DNA from 4 places in the Bradyrhizobium sp. CCBAU 11430 genome. Region 2 is predicted to be linked to each of the others. Evidence: predicted binding sites of a transcription regulator. Region 2 holds the regulator's gene; each other region holds the start of a gene.
What was found. Region 2 encodes PhoB, which activates phosphate uptake and scavenging genes when phosphate is short. Its sites were predicted from a motif close to TGTCATNNANCTGTCAT; they were not measured.
Positions count from the first base shown of each region.

Region 1: the regulator PhoB is predicted to act here: its motif matches at 2,850-2,866, upstream of ugpB (sn-glycerol-3-phosphate ABC transporter substrate-binding protein UgpB).
Region 3: the regulator PhoB is predicted to act here: its motif matches at 1,190-1,206, upstream of phnF (phosphonate metabolism transcriptional regulator PhnF).
Region 4: the regulator PhoB is predicted to act here: its motif matches at 1,260-1,276, upstream of XI04_RS07415 (acetoacetate decarboxylase).

Region 1 covers NZ_LBJV01000069.1:223,534-228,743, reverse strand. The annotation lists partial or broken gene XI04_RS29485 (GIY-YIG nuclease family protein) at 1-235, shown strand; gene XI04_RS29480 (MarR family winged helix-turn-helix transcriptional regulator) at 253-711, opposite strand; gene XI04_RS29475 (organic hydroperoxide resistance protein) at 867-1,292, shown strand; gene XI04_RS29470 (CaiB/BaiF CoA transferase family protein) at 1,481-2,701, shown strand; gene ugpB (sn-glycerol-3-phosphate ABC transporter substrate-binding protein UgpB) at 2,919-4,235, shown strand; gene ugpA (sn-glycerol-3-phosphate ABC transporter permease UgpA) at 4,286-5,167, shown strand; gene ugpE (sn-glycerol-3-phosphate ABC transporter permease UgpE) at 5,167-5,210, shown strand, end outside.
Region 2 covers NZ_LBJV01000072.1:336,335-341,544, forward strand. The annotation lists gene argF (ornithine carbamoyltransferase) at 1-733, opposite strand, end outside; gene XI04_RS34595 (aspartate aminotransferase family protein) at 733-1,941, opposite strand; gene XI04_RS34600 (GcrA family cell cycle regulator) at 2,397-2,909, shown strand; gene phoB (phosphate regulon transcriptional regulator PhoB) at 3,139-3,846, opposite strand; gene phoU (phosphate signaling complex protein PhoU) at 3,869-4,585, opposite strand; gene pstB (phosphate ABC transporter ATP-binding protein PstB) at 4,597-5,210, opposite strand, start outside.
Region 3 covers NZ_LBJV01000072.1:176,033-181,242, forward strand. The annotation lists gene XI04_RS33810 (carbon-phosphorus lyase complex subunit PhnI) at 1-39, opposite strand, end outside; gene phnH (phosphonate C-P lyase system protein PhnH) at 44-652, opposite strand; gene phnG (phosphonate C-P lyase system protein PhnG) at 657-1,121, opposite strand; gene phnF (phosphonate metabolism transcriptional regulator PhnF) at 1,239-1,967, shown strand; gene phnE (phosphonate ABC transporter, permease protein PhnE) at 2,097-2,945, opposite strand; gene phnE (phosphonate ABC transporter, permease protein PhnE) at 2,942-3,826, opposite strand; gene phnD (phosphonate ABC transporter substrate-binding protein) at 3,898-4,833, opposite strand; gene phnC (phosphonate ABC transporter ATP-binding protein) at 4,900-5,210, opposite strand, start outside.
Region 4 covers NZ_LBJV01000007.1:572,330-577,539, forward strand. The annotation lists gene XI04_RS07410 (patatin-like phospholipase family protein) at 44-1,219, opposite strand; gene XI04_RS07415 (acetoacetate decarboxylase) at 1,418-2,197, shown strand; gene XI04_RS07420 (transporter) at 2,309-3,325, shown strand; gene XI04_RS07425 (carbohydrate porin) at 3,356-4,726, shown strand; gene XI04_RS07430 (MFS transporter) at 4,723-5,210, opposite strand, start outside.

The sequences.
Region 1 (5,210 bases), on a different contig from region 2:
ATGAAATACATCTATATCCTCGAGAGTCTCGATTCCGAGCACTTCTACGTTGGAATTACCGACGACCTGAGGGCTCGTTTGGCAAAGCACAACGCCGGCGAGGTACCGCACACTTCGAAATATGGGCCATGGCGGATACGGACCTATTTCGCGTTTGACGATGCCTCGCGCTGTCGCGTTCGAGCGTTACCTGAAATCGGGATCGGGACGCGCTTTTGCCAAGAAGCATTTCTGATCGCGCGCGCTACCCCCCTACTCCCCGATCACCGCGTTCAGCCGATCCCGCAGCGCGACGATCTCGTCCTTCATCGACACCAGTTCCGACACTGAGCAGTCCGAGGCCGCCAGGATCGACTGCGGCACGCTGCGGGCCTTTTCCTTCAGTGCATGCCCCTGCGCCGTCAACGCGATCAGGACCTGACGCTCGTCCTCGCTCGAGCGGGTGCGCCGCACGAGATGGGCGGCCTCGAGCCGCTTGAGCAGCGGCGTCAGCGTGCCCGAATCCAGGAACAGCCGCTCGCCGATGTCCTTGACCGGCACGTCGTCGCGCTCCCACAGCACCAGCATCACCAGATATTGCGGATAGGTCAGGCCGAGCCGGTCCAGCAGCGGCTTGTAGACGCGGTTGAAGGCATGCGCGGCCGAGTAGACCGCGAAGCAGATCTGATTGTCGAGGCGTTGCGGATCGAGGGTCGATAGCTTCCGGGGCATGGAGAATCTCACGGGATTTCCTCCCATTCTGGGGCCGGCGGGCGGCACATTCAATTGCGAACAATTAAATGTGAGCCGCGCTAATTTCAATTGCGCACAATCTAATTGTTTGCGATACAGAGCACACCCCAACCGGAAGACCCGAGGAGACGACAATGTCCGTGAACGTCCTCTACAAGACCAGCGCCAAGGCCACCGGCGGCCGTGATGGCCATGCTGCAACCCTCGACGGCGCGCTCGACGTCAAGCTCACCACGCCGAAGGAGCTCGGGGGCGGCGGCGGCGCCGGCAACAATCCCGAGCAGCTGTTCGCGGCCGGCTATGCGGCCTGCTTCATCGGCGCGATGAAGTTCGTCTCGTCGCAGGGTGGGCCGAAGGTTCCGGCCGATGCCTCCGTGACCTCGACCGTCGGCATCGGCCCGCGCTCCGAGGGCGGCTTCGGTCTCGACATCGATCTCGCCGTCTCGCTGCCGGGCCTCGCCCGCGCGGAAGCCGAGGCGCTGGTCGAGAAGGCGCACCAGGTGTGCCCGTACTCCAATGCCACGCGCGGCAATGTCGACGTTCGCCTGACGGTCGTCTGATCGAAAGTGCGGATTGGCTGGCCCGGGATCCCCCTCGGGCCGGCCGCTTCCGCTGATCTGCCAATCCTGATTTGCCATGCCGCGGCATGCGGCCGGCAGTGCATACGCCCCTACGCAACAGGCCATTGCTGGCTTGTGCGAACCTCGCTAGGCCTGTGGCCAAATATCGACACAGGGGAAGCGAAGGCATGAGTTCTGAAGCCGCCAGTTCTGAAGCCGCATTGGGCGCAATGAGCGGATTGCGCGTCATCGATCTCACGCGCGTGCTCGGCGGTCCCTACTGCACCCAGATCCTCGCCGACCACGGCGCCGACGTGATCAAGGTCGAGCCGCCCGCGGGCGACGAGGTGCGCGAATGGGGCCCTCCCTTCCACGAGGAGGACGCGGCCTATTTCGTCGGAATCAACCGCAACAAGCGCTCGATCGGCCTCGACCTCGCCTCCGAGGGCGGCCGCATCGTGCTGCTCAAGATGCTGGAGACCGCCGACGTCCTGATCGAGAATTTCAAGCCGGGCACGCTGGAGAAATGGGGCATCGGCAACGACGTGCTCAGCAAGAAATTCCCGCGCCTCGTGCATTGCCGGATCTGCGGCTTCGGCGCCGACGGCCCGCGCGGCGGCAATCCCGGCTATGACGCCATCATCCAGGCCATGACCGGCATGATCGCCGCGACCGGCTCGCCCGAGAGCGGACCGATGCGGATAGGCGTGCCCTTGGTCGACATCACCACCGGACTTTATGCGGCGATCGGCATCCTGATGGCGCTGTCGGAGCGGCAGCGTTCCGGCAAGGGCCAATTCCTGGAGACGACGCTGTACGAGACCGGCCTTGCCATCATGCATCCGCACACCGCGAATTATTTCATGCATGGCAAGCCGCCGAGCCTCACCGGCAACGAGCATCCCAACCTCGTGCCTTACGCGATCTTCCCGACCAAGACCGACGACATCTTCATCGGTGTCGGCAATGACGGCACCTTCCGCAAGCTCGCCAAGGAGATCGGCAAGCCCGAGCTCGGCACCGATCCGCGCTTTGCCCGCAACAAGGACCGCATCGCCAATCGCGAGGCGCTGCGCGCCGAGCTTGCTGCCGTGTTCAGCCAGCACGAGGCCGAGCCGCTGTGCAATCGCCTGCTCGCCGCGGGCCTGCCCGCCGGGCCCGTGCAGAAGATCGACCAGGCGTTGACCAACCCGCACACGATCGCGCGCGGCGATATTATCGAGAAGGACTGGTACAAGGGCGTCGCCTCGCCGATCCGGCTCGACCGCAGCAAGCCGAGCCTGCGCCGGCTGCCGCCGAAATTCAGCCAGCACTCCCAGGAGGTGCTGGGCGAGTTTGGCTACTCCAAGGCCGAGATCGACGCGATGGTCGAGAAGGGCACCGTCTGCGGCCCCGAGCGCAAGCGGTAGAGGCCACCACCTCCGTCCGACGAATGATGCCGCAGTGCGGCGCGGGCACGATAGTGCACCGCGAACCAATGCGGCTGCCGCTCCGTCTTCGCCTATTTGCCGTCTTCCCTTTTCCAGCGCTTGCCGCTTTCGTTTCGGCCGCCTACACAGTCATGTGAACGTCATATGGCGCTGCTAGCGCAAGCGCTTCTTTTGACGGCCAAGGGAGGTTTACTTGATGGCTCTTCGACACTTTGGGGTGGCTGCCGCATTTGCACTCACGGTTGGCATGACGGCGTCGCCGGCGCTGGCCGTGACGGAAATCCAGTGGTGGCACGCGATGACCGGCGCCAACAACGACGTCATCGTCAAGCTCGCCAACGACTTCAACACGTCGCAGAGCGACTTCAAGGTCGTTCCGACCTACAAGGGCAATTACGCCGACACCATGAACGCGGGCATCGCGGCGTTTCGTGCCGGCAACGCGCCGCACATCATGCAGGTGTTCGAGGTCGGCACCGCCACCATGATGGCTGCGACCGGCGCGGTGAAGCCCGTCTACAAGCTGATGGCCGAGGCCGGCGAGAAGTTCGATCCCAAGATCTACCTGCCCGCCATCACCGGCTACTACTCGACCTCGAAGGGCGAGATGCTGTCGTTCCCCTTCAACTCGTCGTCCACCGTGATGTGGGTCAATCTCGACGAGCTGAAGAAGGCCAATGTCGCGATCCCGAAGACCTGGCCCGAGACGTTCGAGGCCGCCAAGAAGCTGAAGGCTGCCGGTCATGACACCTGCGGCTTCTCCGGCTCCTGGGTCACCTGGGTCAATCTCGAGCAGCTCTCCGCCTGGCACAACGTCCCGCTCGCCAGCAAGGCCAACGGCCTCGACGGCTTCGACACCAAGCTCGAGTTCAACGGGCCGCTCCAGGTCAAGCATCTCGAAAACCTGGTCGAGCTCCAGAAGACCAAGGTCTACGACTATGCCGGCCGTACCAACACCGGCGAAGGCCGCTTCACCTCGGGCGAATGCCCGATCTACCTGACCTCGTCGGCCTTCTTCGGCAACGTCAAGGCCCAGGCCAAGTTCAACTTCACCGCGGTGCCGATGCCGTATTATCCGGAGGCAAAGGGCGCGCCGCAGAACTCGATCATCGGCGGCGCTTCGCTCTGGGTCATGGGCGGCAAGCCGGCCGACGAATACAAGGGCGTCGCAAAATTCCTGACCTTCCTCTCCGACACCGATCGCCAGGTCTACATCCACAAGGCCTCGGGCTATCTGCCGATCACCAAGGCGGCCTATGAGAAAGCCAAGGCCGAGGGCTTCTACAAGGACCAGCCCTATCTCGAGACCCCGCTGCTGGAGCTGACCAACAAGGAGCCGACCGAGAACTCGCGCGGTCTGCGCCTCGGCAACATGGTTCAGCTGCGTGACGTCTGGTCGGAAGAGATCGAGCAGGCGCTGGCCGGCAAGAAGACCGCCAAGCAGGCGCTGGATGCCGCCGTCGAGCGCGGCAACACGATGCTGCGGCAGTTCGAAAAGACCGCCGTCAAGTGAGGCGATGAGCGGCAGGCCGGTCCCCCGGCCTGCCGCTTTCGGCGGACACCATGCAGAAGCAAGCCATTTTCCAATCCAGGCTATTGCCTTACGCGCTGGTTGCCCCGCAGCTCGCGATCGTCCTGCTATTCTTCTACTGGCCGGCCCTGCAGGCGGTGATCCAGTCCTTCCTGCTCCAGGACGCCTTCGGTCTGTCGACGAGCTTCGTCTGGTTCGAGAACTATCTCGACCTGTTCAGAGAGCCCGCCTATTTCGAGGCGATCCTCCGCACCTTCTTCTTCTCTTTCGCCATCGCGGTCTCGTCGTTGTCCTTTGCGCTGCTGCTCGCCGTCATGGCGGACAAGCCCCTGCGCGGCTCGATGCTGTACCGCACCCTCTTGATCTGGCCCTATGCGGTGGCGCCGCCGGTCGTCGGCGTGCTCTGGATCTTCATGCTGCATCCCTCGCTGGGCATCATCGCGCGCTATTTGCGCGCGATCGGGGTCGACTGGAATCCGCTGCTCGACGGTGACCAGGCGGCAACCCTGATCATCCTCGCCGCCGCCTGGAAGCAGATCTCCTATAATTTCCTGTTCTTCCTCGCCGGCCTGCAGAGCATCCCGCGAAGCGTGCTCGAAGCCGCCGCGATCGACGGTGCCCGTCCGATGCGCCGGTTCTGGACCGTGACCTTCCCGCTGCTGTCGCCGACCATCTTCTTCCTGCTGGTCGTCAACATCGTCTACGCCTTCTTCGACACGTTCGGCATCATCGACACCATGACCCGCGGCGGTCCCGGCAAGTCGACCGAGACGCTGGTCTACAAGGTCTATTCCGACGGCCTGCTCGGCGGCAATCTCGGCAGCTCCGCCGCGCAATCGGTGATCCTGATGGTGATGGTCATCGTGCTGACGGGAATCCAGTTCCGCTTCGTCGAACGCAAGGTGACCTACTGATGGTCGAGGAAGAGGGCTTTCGGCGCTACGTCGCGCACATCAT
Region 2 (5,210 bases):
GCACGTTGTGGCGATGCTCGCCTTCCTTGTCGCCCATCGACACCCAGGTGTCGGTGACGACGCAGTCGGCGCCGCGCACGGCGGCCTCCGGATCGGTGCCGAGCATGATCGGCGCGCCGGTCGCCTTGATGAAGTCGCGCATCGCTTTTTTCGGCGCGAGCTCCGGCGGGGTTGCGACATTGAGCTGGAACTTGAAGCGCTCGGCGGCGTGAGCCCAGGACGCCAGCACGTTGTTGTCGTCGCCGGTCCAGGCCACCGTCTTGCCCTCGATCGGGCCGCGATGCTCCTCATAGGTCATGAGGTCGGCCATCACCTGGCAGGGATGCGAGCGCCGCGTCAGGCCGTTGATGACCGGCACGGTGGCGTTGGCCGCGAGCTCCAGCAACGCGTCGTGGTTGAGGATGCGGATCATGATGGCATCGACATAGCGCGACAGCACGCGCGCGGTGTCGGCGATGGTCTCGCCGCGGCCGAGCTGCATCTCGGCACCGGTGAGCATGATGGGCTCGCCGCCGAGCTGACGCATCGCGACGTCGAACGACACGCGTGTCCGGGTCGACGGGCGCTCGAAGATCATCGCCAGCGTCTTGCCTTCGAGCGGCCTGACCGGCTGCTGCGCCTTCTGCTTCGCCTTCATCGCGGACGAAGCTGCAAGCATGCGCTTGAGCTCCGACAGCGGCAGCTCATTGATATCGAGGAAGTGCTTTGGAGTTTTATTGGGGGACTTGCTCATCAGCTTGCCGCCCGCTTGGTCTGGCTGGACGAGATTGCGGCGCAGGCGCGCTCGAGCCGCCCGACGCTGTCCTCGATCTCGGCTTCGGTCACGATCAGCGGCGGGAGGAAACGCACGACATTGTCGCCGGCCCCGACAGTGAGCAGCTTTTCGTGACGCAGGGCCGCGACCAGATCGCCGGAGGGCACCACGGCCTTGATGCCGATCAGGAGGCCTTCGCCGCGCACTTCGCTGACGACATCGGGATGACGGTCGATCACGGAGGCAAGCTTCTGCTTCAGCAGCAGCGACATTCTCTGCACGTGATCGAAGAAGCCGGGCTTGAGCATGACGTCGAGCACCGCATTGGCCGCGGAGATCGCCAGCGGATTGCCGCCGAAGGTCGAGCCGTGCGAGCCGGGGCCCATGCCGGCGGCCGCATCCGCGGTCGCCAGCACCGCGCCGATCGGGAAGCCGCCGCCAAGCGCCTTCGCCAGCGACATCACGTCCGGCGTGACGCCGGTGCGCCGATAGGCGAACAGATCGCCACTGCGGCCCATGCCGGTCTGCACCTCGTCGAAGGCGAGCAGCAGGCCCTTCTCGTCGCAGAGCTGGCGCAACGCCTTGAGGAAGGTCGGCGTTGCCGAGCGCACGCCGCCCTCGCCCTGGATCGGCTCGATCAGGATGCCGGCGGTGTGCGGGCCGATCGCCTTCTTGACGGCCTCGATATCGCCATGCGGCACCTGGTCGAAGCCATCCATGGGCGGGCCAAAGCCTTCGAGATATTTTGCAGATCCGGTCGCGGCGAGCGTCGCCAGCGTACGGCCGTGAAAGGCGCCTTCGAAGGTGATGATGCGATAACGTTCCGGATGACCCTTGGAGAAGTGATGATGGCGGACCAGCTTGATCACACCCTCCAGCGCTTCGGCGCCCGAATTGCAGAAGAACACGAAGTCGGCAAAGCTCTCGTTGCAGAGCCGGTTGGCGAGCTTCTCGCCATCCGGGCTCTGGAACAGGTTCGACATGTGCCAGAGCTTCGTCGCCTGCTCCTGCAGCGCCTTGATCAGATGCGGGTGGCAATGGCCGAGCGCATTCACAGCCACGCCCGAGGTGAAATCGAGATAGCGATCGCCATTGGTCGCGATCAGCCAGCAGCCTTCGCCGCGCTCGAAGCCGAGGTCGGCTCTGGCGAAAACGGGGAGCAAATGCGGCGCTGCGCTGTTAGTCATGATGTCACTTGAATGTTGCGGACGGTGTGACGCGTGCATTGCGCAACGCACCATCGACCGGCCCGGAAAACGAAACGTGCCGCCTTTTAAGGGCGGCACGCGCGACTATCTTATGCCTGGCAAGACGGGTGTCAATGCCGCCCGGAAAGCCTCGCGAAACGCTGAATCCGTAGTCTTGCGGTGCCGATTTTGCGGGTTTTCACCACGGAACATGTGGAAGCGAGTCGGCGGACTCTTGCGCGGGAGTCACGCCATATTGTAGCGTTTGGATTGTCAGATACGACATCTCGTGCAGCGGTTCTGATCCCAAGAGTCCTCATGTACCGGCGTAAACGTTCGGGCGTCAGTCACGCGCCCGGCGAGCCTTAAGGGATTCTGACGGCACGGGTTTTTGAAGGCTTAGGCAATCGCTGCGAGGCCCCAGGATGGCGGCGCGTAGCGAGGGAAAGGGTGCAATGACGGTTTTGACCTGGTCCGACGATCGCGTCGAGCAGCTGAAAAAGCTCTGGGAGGCCGGACTTTCGGCCAGCCAGATCGCAGCTGAACTCGGCAATGTGACCCGCAATGCCGTGATCGGCAAAGTGCACAGGCTCGGTCTGTCCGGCCGTGCCAAGAGCCCTTCATCGGCAGCGCCCCGGCCGCGCAAGGCGCGTCCCGCGCAGCACATGATGCGGGTGACCCGCCCCATTGCGCGCGGCAACACCGCGCTGGCGCAGGCCTTCGAGGTCGAGGTGGAGGCCGAACCGGTCACCTACGACAACGTGGTGCCAATGAGCCAGCGGCTGTCGCTGCTCGAGCTGAACGAGGCCACCTGCCATTGGCCGGTCGGCGATCCCTCCAGCCCGGATTTCTTCTTCTGCGGCGGCAGGGCGCTGTCCGGCCTGCCCTACTGCGCCCAGCACTCGCGCGTGGCGTATCAGCCGGCGGCGGATCGCCGGCGTGCCCCGGCAAAGCCGGGTCCGCGGTGAGCGGATTTAGCTGATCGCAAAGACGGCAGCCGTCACACGACGGCGCCTCAACCAACTCGGTGTCATCCCCGCGAACGCGGGGATCCATAACCACAGGGCGCTGTTGTTGCGCGAGATGGTCACTCCGAGTCTTCGCCAAACCACTGCCTGTGGTTATGGGTCCCTGCTTTCGCAGGGACGACACCGGAGAATGTGGCGGCAGCCCACCAAACCCCAACGCCTGCAAACCTTACGTCTGCTCCGCCTTCGCGAAGCGATCGTCGAGCGCGTAGCCGGCGCCGCGGACGGTGCGGATCGGGTCCTGCTCGCGGCCGAGATTGAGCAGCTTGCGCAGGCGGCCGATATGGACGTCGACGGTGCGCTCGTCGATGTAGATGTCGCGGCCCCAGACGCTGTCGAGCAGCTGCTCGCGCGAGAACACGCGGCCCGGATGCTCCAGGAAGAACTCCAGCAGGCGATATTCGGTCGGACCGAGATCGATCGGCCGGCCCGAGCGCGCCACGCGACGCTTGTCGCGGTCGAGCTCGATGTCGCCATAGGCCAGCACTGTCGCGAGTCGCTCAGGACTGGCGCGGCGAAGCAGGCCCTTCACGCGCGCCAAAAGCTCCGGCACCGAGAACGGCTTGACGATGTAGTCGTCGGCGCCGGTCGCAAGTCCCCGCACCCGCTCGCTCTCCTCGCCGCGCGCGGTGAGCATGATGATCGGCAGCTGCTTGGTGTCGGGCCGGGTCCGCAGCCGCCGGCACAGCTCGATGCCCGACAGGCCCGGCAGCATCCAGTCGAGCACGATCAGGTCCGGGATGTGCTCCTTGAGGCGGGTGTCGGCGTCGTCGCCGCGCATCACCGTCTCGACGTCATAGCCGTCGCCTTCGAGGTTGTAGCGAAGCAGCTCGGTGAGAGCTTCCTCGTCCTCAACCACCATAATGCGTGCGCCCATCGGGTCGTCGCTCCTTGAGTCTTCAGGTATTCGGGACCGTCGTGGCGAAGGTGGTCATGTCGCCCTTCGGCCGCTTGTCGGTGATCGCCTGGCCTTCGATCATGTAGAACACGGTCTCGGCGATGTTGGTGGCGTGGTCGCCGATCCGCTCGATGTTCTTGGCGCAGAACATCAGATGGATGCAGAACGAGATGTTGCGCGGATCCTCCATCATGTAGGTGAGGAGCTCGCGGAACAGCGAGGTGCAGATCGCGTCGACTTCCTCGTCGCCCTTCCACACCGCCATCGCCGCCGGCAGATCATGTGCGGCATAGGCGTCCAGCACCGACTTGACCTGCTGCTGCACGAGGTCGGTCATGTGCTCCAGGCCGCGGAACAGTTTCAGCGGATGGAAGTCGGTCTCCAGCGCGGCGACGCGCTTGCCCATGTTCTTGGCGAGGTCGCCGATGCGCTCGAGGTCGGTCGCAACGCGCATGGCGCCGACGATCTCGCGCAAATCCACCGCCATCGGCTGGCGGCGGGCGATGGTGAGCACCGCGCGTTCCTCGATGCGCTTCTGCAGCGCGTCGAGCTCGGCATCGATGGTGACGACGCGCTGGCCGAGCGCGACGTCGCGGCGGATCAGCGCGCCGACGGAATCGACGATCATGCGTTCGGCGATGCCGCCCATCTCGGCGACCAGGCGGGTGAGCTCCTGGAGGTCGGTGTCGAAAGCTTTTGCGGTATGTTCAGTACCCATGTCGCGTCTCCTCAGCCGAACCGGCCGGTGATGTAATCCTGCGTGCGCCGGTCGCTCGGCGACGTGAAGATCTTGCTGGTGTCGTCGAACTCGATCAGCTCGCCGAGATACATGAAGGCGGTCTTGTCGGAGACGCGCGCCGCCTGCTGCATGTTGTGCGTGACGATCGCGATCGTGTAGTTCTCGGACAGCTCCTGGATCAGCTCCTCGACCTTGGCGGTCGAGATCGGATCGAGCGCCGAGCAGGGCTCGTCGAACAGAATCACCTCGGGCCGCACCGCGACGGTGCGGGCGATGCACAGGCGCTGCTGCTGGCCGCCGGAGAGCGACAGGCCGGAGGCGTTGAGCTTGTCCTTGACCTCGTTCCACAGCGCGCCGCCGCGCAGCGCCTTCTCGACGCGGTCGTCCATCTCGGACTTCGAGATCTTCTCGTAGAGGCGGATGCCGAAGGCGATGTTCTCGTAGATCGTCATCGGGAACGGCGTCGGCTTCTGGAACACCATGCCGACCCGGGCGCGCAGCAGATTGAGGTCGAGCCTGGGGTCGAGGATGTTGGTCTGGTCCAGCATGAGCTGGCCGGTGGCGCGCTGGCCCGGATAGAGGTCGTACATCCGGTTGAAGATGC
Region 3 (5,210 bases), 160 kb from region 2:
CTCGATGGCGCGTTCGCCGCCTTTGACTGCGACATACATGCTTCTAGCTTCCCTTGCTCACGATGCGCGTGGTGCGGGGGATCGCGGCCACGGCGTCATCGGCGACCAGCACCACATCGATGCCGCGCGGAAACAGTGCTTCGTTGACGCGCAGGCGCTCGAACAGATCGAACGGCTTGACCGACGCCTGGAGCATCGCGGCGCCGTCGATGCCGGGACCGCGCAGCTCGAAGCTGCGTCCTGCGTCGAGGCTGTCGACCTGGAGGATCAATGTGGTGGACCGATCCGGATATTCGCTGGTGCCGAGCGCGAAGCGTTCGAGCGGCGGCAGCGCACCGCCGTCACTGATCAGCGCAAAGCTCGCGATGGAGGAATCCTGCACCACCGGCGCGCCGGTGTGGAACTTCAGCCATTTCACCACGTCCGGGCTCTCCGCCATCCGCGCGTCGAGCCAGAGCGGCGTGTCGTGGTCGAACAGCGTCAGCGCGATCGCGGCGGTGCCGCGCATCATCGTTTCCGGCTTGCCAGCCATCGGCACGATGCGCTGGACCGAGCCCGGCCGCGCCATCGCGTCCATCACCGAGCGAAAGGTCGATTGCGCCGACAGCACCTTGTCGGCGAAGCCCGGGGGCAGTTCCGCAATCGTGGTCATGATCTCACCCCTCACCGCGCACCATGGTGTAGAAATCAACCTTCGTCGCGGCGGTCTCGGCCGCCGCCTGCTTCCGGCGAATCATAAGCTGCTCACGCAACGGCGCGATTACGTCCCGCTCCACCGCTCCGCCGAAATCCCGGGACTGAACCAGCGCGTCGCACAGCGCGATCAGCCGCGCTTTCTCGCCGTCGCGCCCGAGCGTGTAGCCGAACCCGACCTCGCCGCTCGCCAGCCGGACCGCAACGCGCGACACCGTGGCTTCGCCGAGATTGAACGGCGCGCCGTCGCCGCCGACCCGGCCACGCAGCATGACGAGGCCGTTTTCGGGCGCACGCAAATCCTGATGGGCCGGGACAGCCAAGTTGCGGAGGCGGGCGGCGATCTCGCCCGCCTCCGCATGCGCCAGCACGGCCATGGCGGCCTGGCGCTGGGCTTGCTGGTTGTTGTGCTGGGTCACCTGATCCACCGAACCTTTGACAGAACTTGCCGCATCGAAGTTGTCTATGATAATAGACAACTTCATACGGGAGCGCCATGACTGTTTCGTGACAAAGCTGTGATTTCTGGAGTAGGTTGCCGCAACATGAGCATGCAGGACACCGCCTCCTCCGGCGTCGCGCTATGGCGCCTCGTTGCCGACGGCATCGAGCGCGGCATCGCCGATGGCCGCTTCGCGGCCGGCGACAAATTGCCGGGCGAGATGGAAATCGCCGAAACCTATCGGGTGAACCGCCACACCGTGCGGCGCGCGCTGGCAGCCCTTGCCGAGCGCGGCCTCGTGCGCGCCGAGCGCGGCAGCGGAACCTATGTCGAGGCACAGAAGCTCGCTTATCCCCTGCGCTCACGCACCCGCTTCTCCGAGATCGTCGGCGCCGGCGGCCGCGAGCCGCGCGGGCAGCTGATCGAGGCGACCGACGATGTCGCGACCCGTGAGCTGGCGCGCGAGCTCGGCTTGAAGGCCGGCGCGCCGCTGGTGCGGATCGAGGCGATTCGCCTCGCCGACCGCACGCCGATCTGCGTCTCCACCACCTGGCTGTCGGCGGAATTATTTCCGGGTGCCGGCGCCGTGTTCGCAGCGACGCGCTCGATGACGAAGCTGCTGGAACATTACGGCGTCCGCGACTATCGCCGCGGCGCGACCCGGATCACCGCCGGCATCGTCGACGCAACCGACGCGGCCCGGCTCGATCTGGCGCTGGGACGGCCGATCCTGGTGGTCGATGCGACCGACCACGATCTCGACGGCAAGCCGCTGATGACCAAGCATTCGCGCTTTGCGGCGGAGCGGGTGGAGTTTCTGGTGGAGTCGTAGGGGCTTCTCTCTCCACGAGAGCCGGAATCCTAGGGTGGGCAAAGGCGCACTTGCGCCGTGCCCACGATCATTCTCGATCGTCAGAGGACGTGGGCACGCTGCGCTTTGCCCACCCTACGGCACCTTTGATCAGGCGACAGCCCGCCGCCCGATAATCGCAAAGCGCAGCTTGCCCGAGATGAAATCGATCGCGGCGACCGCGACCAGGATCATCAGGATCAGGAACGACACCTTCTGCCATTCCAGCACGCGGATCTGCTCGGCGAGCTGGAGGCCGATGCCGCCGGCGCCGACGATGCCGATGATGGTGGCCGAGCGGGTGTTGGATTCGATGAAATAGAGCACCTGCCCGGCGATCACGGGCAGGACCTGCGGCAACAGGCCGAAGCGGATCTCGTGCAGCGGGCTGCCGCCGGAGGCGCGGATGCCCTCGACCTGCTTCTGGTCGGCGGCCTCGATCGCCTCCGAGAACAGCTTTCCGAAGGCGCCGAAATCCGATACCGCAATGGCAAGCACGCCGGCGAACGGGCCAAGCCCGACGACGTTGATCCACACCAGCGCCCAGATCAGCGTGTCGACGCCGCGGATCGAATCCAGCACGCGGCGCACGGGAAAGCGCAGGAGCTTCGACGGCACCACGTTGCGCGCCGCGAGCAGGCTGACCGGAAGCGCGAATATCGCGGCCAGCGTGGTGCCGAGCAGCGCGATCGACAGCGTCTCGCCGAGCGCCTTCAGATAGATCGGGAGCGACGATCCGGGGTCAGGCGGGATCATCATCAGGCTGATCCAGCCGAGCTGGCTGAGACCTGCGAAGAATCGCGACGGCGAGAAATCGAGATCGACCAGGCCGTAAATGAGGATCGCGAACGCCGCGACGATCATCGCCGGCGTGGCAAGCCGCGCCGAGGCCGGACGGTCGAACACATCGGGATAGCGCGCGCGAAGCTCTCGCGTGTCGACCGCCTGCTGCCTCGTCACGTCCGCGCCCCCTTGCCGAACAGGCGGCCGCGCAGCCAACCGGTGCTGATGTCGATGATGAACACGGTGACGATGATGGTGAGCAGGATCGCGCTGACGTCAGAGTAGTAGAACTTGCGGATGGCGACGACGAGCTCCTGGCCGATGCCGCCGGCGCCGACGAAGCCCATCACGGAGGCTTCACGGACGTTGATCTCGAAGCGCAGCAGCGCGTAGCTCGCATAGCCCGCGGTCACCTGCGGCACGACGGCGAACCGCATGCAGGACAGCCAGCTCGCGCCGGTCGAGCGGATGCCTTCGACCGGCTTCATATCGGCGTTCTCGACGATTTCCGAGAACAGCTTTCCGAGCGCGCCGGTGGAGTGGATCGCGATCGCGAGCACACCCGCCATCGGTCCGAGCCCGAAGGCGATCACGAAGATCAGCGCGAACACGATGCCCGGAACGGTGCGGGCGAATTCGAGCAGGCGCCGGACGACGAAGCGCAGCCAGGGTGCGGGCGAGGTGTTTTCAGCCGCGAAGAAGTTCAGACAAAATGCCAAGGTCGCGCCGATCAGCGTGCCGACATAGGAGATCAGCAGCGTCTCGCCGAGCATCTTCAGCCATTTGCGCCAGCCCCAGAGCCACTCGCCGACATCGGTCCAGACGCGCTGGCCGTTGTCGAGCGTGAGGATGCGGTCGAAATAGCTGATGAAATTGCCGAAATAGGTGAACAGCGTGCGCAGATTCACTTCCGCGCCGACCGCGGCGAGAAGCAGCGCGGCGGCGAAGACCGCGATCCCCAACAGCAGGCGGAGCCGCCTGCGCCCGACCGCCTGGCGATAAGCGGCGTTGAGCACGGCAAGCTGCTGCTCGGGGAGGATCGAAACCGCTGTTGTCATCGGCCTGAGCCAAGTTCCGTCAAAGAAAGAGCCGGGTCCAAGGACCCGGCTCCAGTTACATCGCCCTGAGATCAGGACGCCTTCTTCTTACGCAGCGCATCGACGAACTTGATCAGCTCGATCGTGCCATCCCAATCCTTGGTGGTGGCGGGATGAAAGCCCTTCTTCTGGCCGTCGGAGAGGCGGTCGAACGCGGCCTTGTCCTTGGCCGGCGCGTCGAAGAACGCCTTGGCGATAGCGGCCTTGGCGTCTTCCGGCAGGTCGGAATTGTAGGCATAGGGGCCGTTGATGATCGGCGCCGACTTATGGATGATTCGGAAGTCGTCCTTCTTCATCGCCGAGCCGTCGGCATTCTTCAGCATGCCCTTGGTCAGCATCTGCGCCAGCGTGGAATCGTCGTCGCTGGTCCACTGGTTGGCGGCAACGTCGACGGTGCCCTGCGACAGCGCCAGCATCGCGTTCTCGTGACTGCCGGTGAAGACGACCTTGCCGAAATAGCCGTCGGCATCGGGGATGCCCATCTTGTCCAGCTCGAAGCGCGGCACATTGTTGCCGGAGGTCGAGTTCGGATCGACGAGGCCGAGGTTCTTGCCCTTGAGCTGGTCGACGCTCTTGTAGGCGCTGCTCGCCTTGACGAAGAACACCGAATAATAGCCGGTCGAGCCGTCGGCGTTGATGTCGTTGGCGAAGGCGTCGGACTTGACGCCGGTCAGGCGGGCGCGGGCGAACGAGGCCGAGCCATAGCTGGCGATATGGATGTTGCCGGCGCGCTGGCCCTCGATGACGGCGGCGTAGTCGTTGGCGATGCGCAGCGTGACCTTCACGCCCAGTTCCTTGGAGAGATAGCTCACGAAAGGCGCCCAGCGCTCGGTGACGCCGGAGGCGTTCTCGGCCGGGACGACCGCAAAGGTCAGCTCGGGATATTTGGCTTTCCAGTCTTCGGCGGAAGCCGACGAGGCGAAGGCGAGCGCCGCGGCGCCGGCAAGAACGAGTCTACGAGTGATCATGATACCCTCTTCATCGGTTGGGGTCGGTTGACGCAAAACTTGCAACTCAAACAGGCGCGACGCGGCTCAGGCGGCGGCCGCCGTTCCAAGTGCCGGGACGCCCGCGGGCGCCGGGTCAGGCATGGTGCCCATGACGTCGGCGGCTTCGAGATCGTATAGCTCGCGCGCGACGTGGTCGGTCAGTGCGGCCGGCGCGCCGTCGAACACCACCCGGCCCTGCGCCATGCCGATCAGGCGGTCGCAATAGCTGCGCGCCAGATCGAGCGAATGCAGATTGCAGATCACGGTGATGCCGAAATGCTTGTTGATGCGCAGCAGCGCATCCATCACGATCTTGGTGTTGCGCGGATCGAGCGATGCGATCGGCTCGTCGGCGA
Region 4 (5,210 bases), on a different contig from region 2:
CAACGCTCAAGGCGTTGCTGCGCGTCCGGGACACAAGCGGCCCTTACGCGCTCTCCGTCTCCCGGTGCACGTCGTGCACGACGAGGCCCATGCCTTCCTCCGGCATCTTGATCCAGTCGCGGCGCTTCAGCGTGCGCTTGGTGTCTTCATAGCCGCTGGTCCAGTGCTCGCGCATCGAGGTGCCCGAGAACTCGTGGTCCTTGGCGTCGCCCTCATAGGCCTTCTGCTGGTAGATCAGATGCAGGATCGCGATCTCCGGCATGTTGCACAGGCTTCCCTTCAGCTTGCGCTCCTCGTCGGACAGCTGCTCGTCCGGCAGCTTCGCCAGTGCCTTGTAGAGCAGGACCTTGAGATTGTGGGTGCGGCGATAGACGTCGGTGTTGTGGCGCGTGCGCGAGGAATACATGATGTCCTTGTGGCGGGCCATCACGTCCTGGATCGAGCGCGGCAGCACGCCGCGCGCGCTGAACAGGTCGACCTGGAACACCAGCGAATTGAGTGCGTCCTCCTGGTCGAGCAGATGCTGCAGCGGCGTGTTGGAGACGATGCCGCCGTCCCAGAAATGATCGGTGCCGATCCGCACCATCGGCAACGCCGGGGGCAGGGCGCCGGAGGCCATGATGTGCTCCGGCTCGATCTCGTCATGGGAATTGTCGAAATAGATGAAATTGCCCGAGAGCACGTTGACCGCGCCGACCGCGAAGCGGACCTTCTTCTCGTTGATGAGATCGAAATCGACCAGCTCGAGCAGGCTCTCCTTCAGCGGCATCGTGTCGTAATAGCTGGTCGCGGTGCGCGCGCCGACCGGGCTGAGCCAGGGATTGACCTGGTGCGGGGTGAAGAAGCCGGGCTGGCCCATCGCCGACGTCATCCACGCGCTGGTGAAATTGCGCCACTGCCGGAAGATGTCGCCGTCGGGCGTGTAGTGCCAGATCTTGCGGTTGGTGATGCGCTCCCAGAAGATGCGCAGCGCCTCGAGCCGCTTTTCCGGCTTGTTGCCGGCGATGATGGCGGAGTTGATCGCGCCGATCGAGACACCGCAGACCCAGTCCGGCTCGATGCCGGCCTCGTGCAGCGCCTGGTAGACACCGGCCTGGTAGGCGCCGAGCGCGCCGCCGCCCTGCAGCACCAGCGCGACGCGATCGCAGCGCTCGGGCCGCCAGCCCCGCGAGGGCGCCTGATGGCTCTGATATGTCGGTTGCGACGTGCGGGCGTCCATGGCGATGCCTCCTGCTTGCGCCAGACGATTGCGTCACGTGGTGACGGCGTGATGACAAGGCGGCGCCGATGCATCGCCGGCAACGCAGACCGACCACGCTGCAACGGCAGGGGTCGTGCGCCTGACGGAAAAGCTTCACATCGCAGTCAATGAGGATCGCTAGCAATTGCCGCCGATCAGGAACACAGGAGACCAGCGATGCGAAGCGAAGACGTGCTGAGACTTCCGTCCATGCCCGCGGCGGGGCCGAGCTATCCGGCCGGTCCGTATCGGTTCGTCAACCGCGAATTCCTCGTCATCACCTACGAGACCGACCCGGAGCTGATCCGTGCCGGCCTGCCTGAGCCGTTGCAGCCGATCGACCAGCCGATCGCGCATTACGAGTGGATCAAGATGCCTGACTCCTCCGGCTTCGGCAGCTATACCGAATCCGGCCTCGTCATTCCCGCGCGCCTCAACGGCGAGGACGTCAACTTCGTCTCGCAGATGTATCTCGACGACGATCCGCCGATCGCCGCCGGCCGCGAGATCTGGGGCTTTCCCAAGAAATACGCCCATCCCAAGCTCGAAATCGTCAAGGACACGCTGACGGGCACGCTGGAATATGCCGGCCAGCTCGTCGCCATGGGCACCATGGGCTACAAGCACGAGAGCATGGCCGGCAACGGCGACCTCACCCGCGCCACGCTGTCGAAGACGCAGATCAATCTGAAGATGATCCCGGGCGTCGACGGCCGTCTCGAGGTCTGCCAGCTGGTTGCGATCAACCTCGTCGACATCGTGCCGAAGGGCTCCTGGATGGGGCCGGGCCGGCTGCACCTGGTGCCGCATGTGAATGCGCCGGTCGCCGATTTCCCGGTCCGCCGCTGCCTCGGCGCGCATCATTACATTGCCGATCTGACGCTGCCGTTCGGCCGCGTCGTCCATGACTACATCAGGCAAGCCGAGGCGGCCGCGACCGGGCTCGCGGCGGAATAGGGCGGCATCATCAAACTGTAACACTGGCGTAATTGAGTACCCGCGTGGGGTCCGGAAGATGCCGTCAGCCATCTTCCGAAACGGGGCAGTTGTTGACGGTTGGGGCTATCCATGGCTGAGCCGGCAAAGCTTGCCAGCGCATTATCGAACGCCGAACCCGCCATTCCCGGCCTGGTCTGGGCCTTCCGCCTGCACAGCGACGGCAGTGCCGAGGCGCTGCCGGTCGACCAGCCGATCGAGTTCAGCCATGACGGCCGGCTCTGGCTGCATTTCAACCTGACCGACGCGCGGGCGCGGCCCTGGATCGCGGCGTCGCAGCTGCCGGCGCTTGCACGCGAACTGCTGCTGTCGAGCGACACCTTCCAGCAGCTTCACGTCATCGACCATTGCGTCTATGGTGTGTTCTCCGATCTCGTGCGCGAGATCGACAGCGCGACGGAGGAGACCGCGTTCCTGCGCTTCGCCATGACCGAGCGGCTGCTGGTCTCTGGCCGCCATCAGGCGCTGTGCTCGGCGGACGCCACGCGGCGGGTGCTCGAAGGCGGCTACCGCGTCGACAATGTCGCTCATCTGCTCGAAAAGATCGTCGATGAGGTCGCGGACACGCTGGACCGGATGGCCGACAAGCTCGGCCAGGAGATCGACGATATCGAGGAGCGCATCCTGGCCGATGACGCGAGGCCGGAGATGCGCCGCAATCTCGGCCGGCTCCGCCGCACCTGCGTCCGGCTGCATCGGCAGCTCACCGGATTGCGCACGCTGTTTCACCGTCTCGATCAGAAGAACACCGATCATTTGTCGCCGGCGTTGCGGATCCAGGCCGGCAAGCTCGCGCAGCGGCTCGACGGGCTCGATCACGACATCGTCGAGCTGCGCGAGCGCAGCCGCCTGCTCGAGGAAGAGCTGCGCTTCAAGAACGAGGAGGAGAGCAACCGCCATCTCCACACCCTCTCGATCGTGACCTCGCTGTTGCTGCCGCCGACGCTGGTCACCGGCATCTTCGGCATGAACACCAAGGGCCTGCCGCTGACCGAGGTCGAAAGCGGATTTTTGTGGGCGGCAGTGCTGATGGCCTGCTCGGTTACTGCGGCCTATCTCTTCATGCGGCGCACCGGTATCTTCAAGTAGCGTGTGTCGATCGTGAGTTGGGGGACCCAAATATCCGTGGCGGCCGCGATCGCCCTGGCCTGCACGGCGACGAGCGCGCTCGCCGGTGCCAAGGACGAAAGCGCGGCCGCATGGCTGTTTCCCAAATGGTTCAACGAATGGCACGACGGCCTTGCCAGCAAGGGCCTGAATTTCGGCGCCACCTATATCGCCGACAATATCACCAACGCCGCCGGCGGCGTGAAGCGTGGCGCCATCCATTTCGGCCGGCTCGATCTGTCGGTCGATGCCGATCTCGACAGACTGGTCGGCTGGACCGGCGGCCGCTTTTACGCCAATGCTCTCGTCATCTACGGCCAGGGGCTCAGCCGCAACTACGTGATGAACCTCGCCACCATCAGCGAGATCGAGGCGCTGCCGGACCAGCGGCTCTACAACGCCTATTTCGAGCAGAGCTTTTTCAATGACCGCCTGAACATCAGGGCCGGCCAGCAGGCCGCCGATGTCGAGTTCTTCGACAGCCAGACCGACGACCTCTTCATCAACGGCACCTTCGGCTGGCCCGCGATCAAGGCGTCCAACCTTCCGGCCGGCGGCCCGGCGCCGCCGATCGCGGTGCCCGGCATTCGCATCAAGGCCGCACTGACCGACAAGATCACCGCGTATGGTGCGGTGTTCAACGGCGATCCGTCCGGGCCCGGCGATGTCGATCCTCAGCTGCGCGATCATCATGGCCTGGCATTCCGCGTCAACGATCCGCCGTGGGTGATCGGGCAGGTCCGCTTCAACTACGACATCGATATCGGCGGCCGTCCGCTCGCCGGCAATTTCACGCCGGGCGCGTGGAAGCACTACGGCTCGTTCGACAGCCAGCGCTTGACGGCGGAGGGGATGTCGATCGCCGATCCCGGCGGCAGCGGCATTCCCGCAAGGCTCAAAGGCAATTACGGCATCTTCGCCGTGATCGAGCAGGTGCTGTATCGTCCGCCTGAGGTGACCGAGACCAGCACGTCGGCCTCGCTCCCCGGCATCACCGCGTTCGGCCGCATCGCCCACAGCCCGCCGGATCGCAATCTGATCGACCTCTATATGGACGGCGGCATCGGCTTCGTCGGCTTCACGCCGGGCCGCCCGCTCGACCGCTTCGGCGTGGCGATGGCCTATATGCGGATCTCGAACACCGCGCGCCATCTCGACGTCGACACGCAGGCCTTCACCGGCATCCGGAGCCCGGTGCGCAGCAACGAGACACTGATCGAGATGATCTACGAGGCGCACATCAAGCCGGGCTGGCTGATCGCGCCTTACTTTCAATATGTGTTCCGTCCCTCCGGCGGCATCGCGAATCCGAACGATCCGAGCGGTATTTCCAGGATCGGTGACGCCGCGGTGTTCGGCGTCACCACCACGATCCGGTACTAGGCCGAGGCCGTCGCCGGCTGTAGTTTGGGTTGCCGCGACAGCGCCAGCACGATCAACGAGGCGAACACGCAGAGCGCGCCGGCGATGAAGAACGCGGGCAAATAGCTCTCATAGACCGTCCGCGAGAGACCAGCGCCGAACGCCGCGGTGCCGGCGCCGAGCTGATGGCCGGCAAAGATCCAGCCGAACACCAGATTGGCGCGCTCGGGTCCGAATTTCTGCGCGGTGAGGCGCACCGTCGGCGGCACCGTCGCGATCCAGTCGAGGCCGTAGAACATCGCGAAGATCGAAAGGCCATAGAACGAGAAGTCGCTGAACGGCAGGAAGATCAGCGAGAGCCCGCGCAGGCCGTAGTACCAGAACAAGAGATAGCGATTGTCGTAGCGGTCCGACAGCCAGCCCGACATGATGGTGCCGAAGAAGTCGAAGATGCCCATGGCTGCGAGCAGGCTCGCGGCCTGCACCTGCGGGATGCCGAAATCGA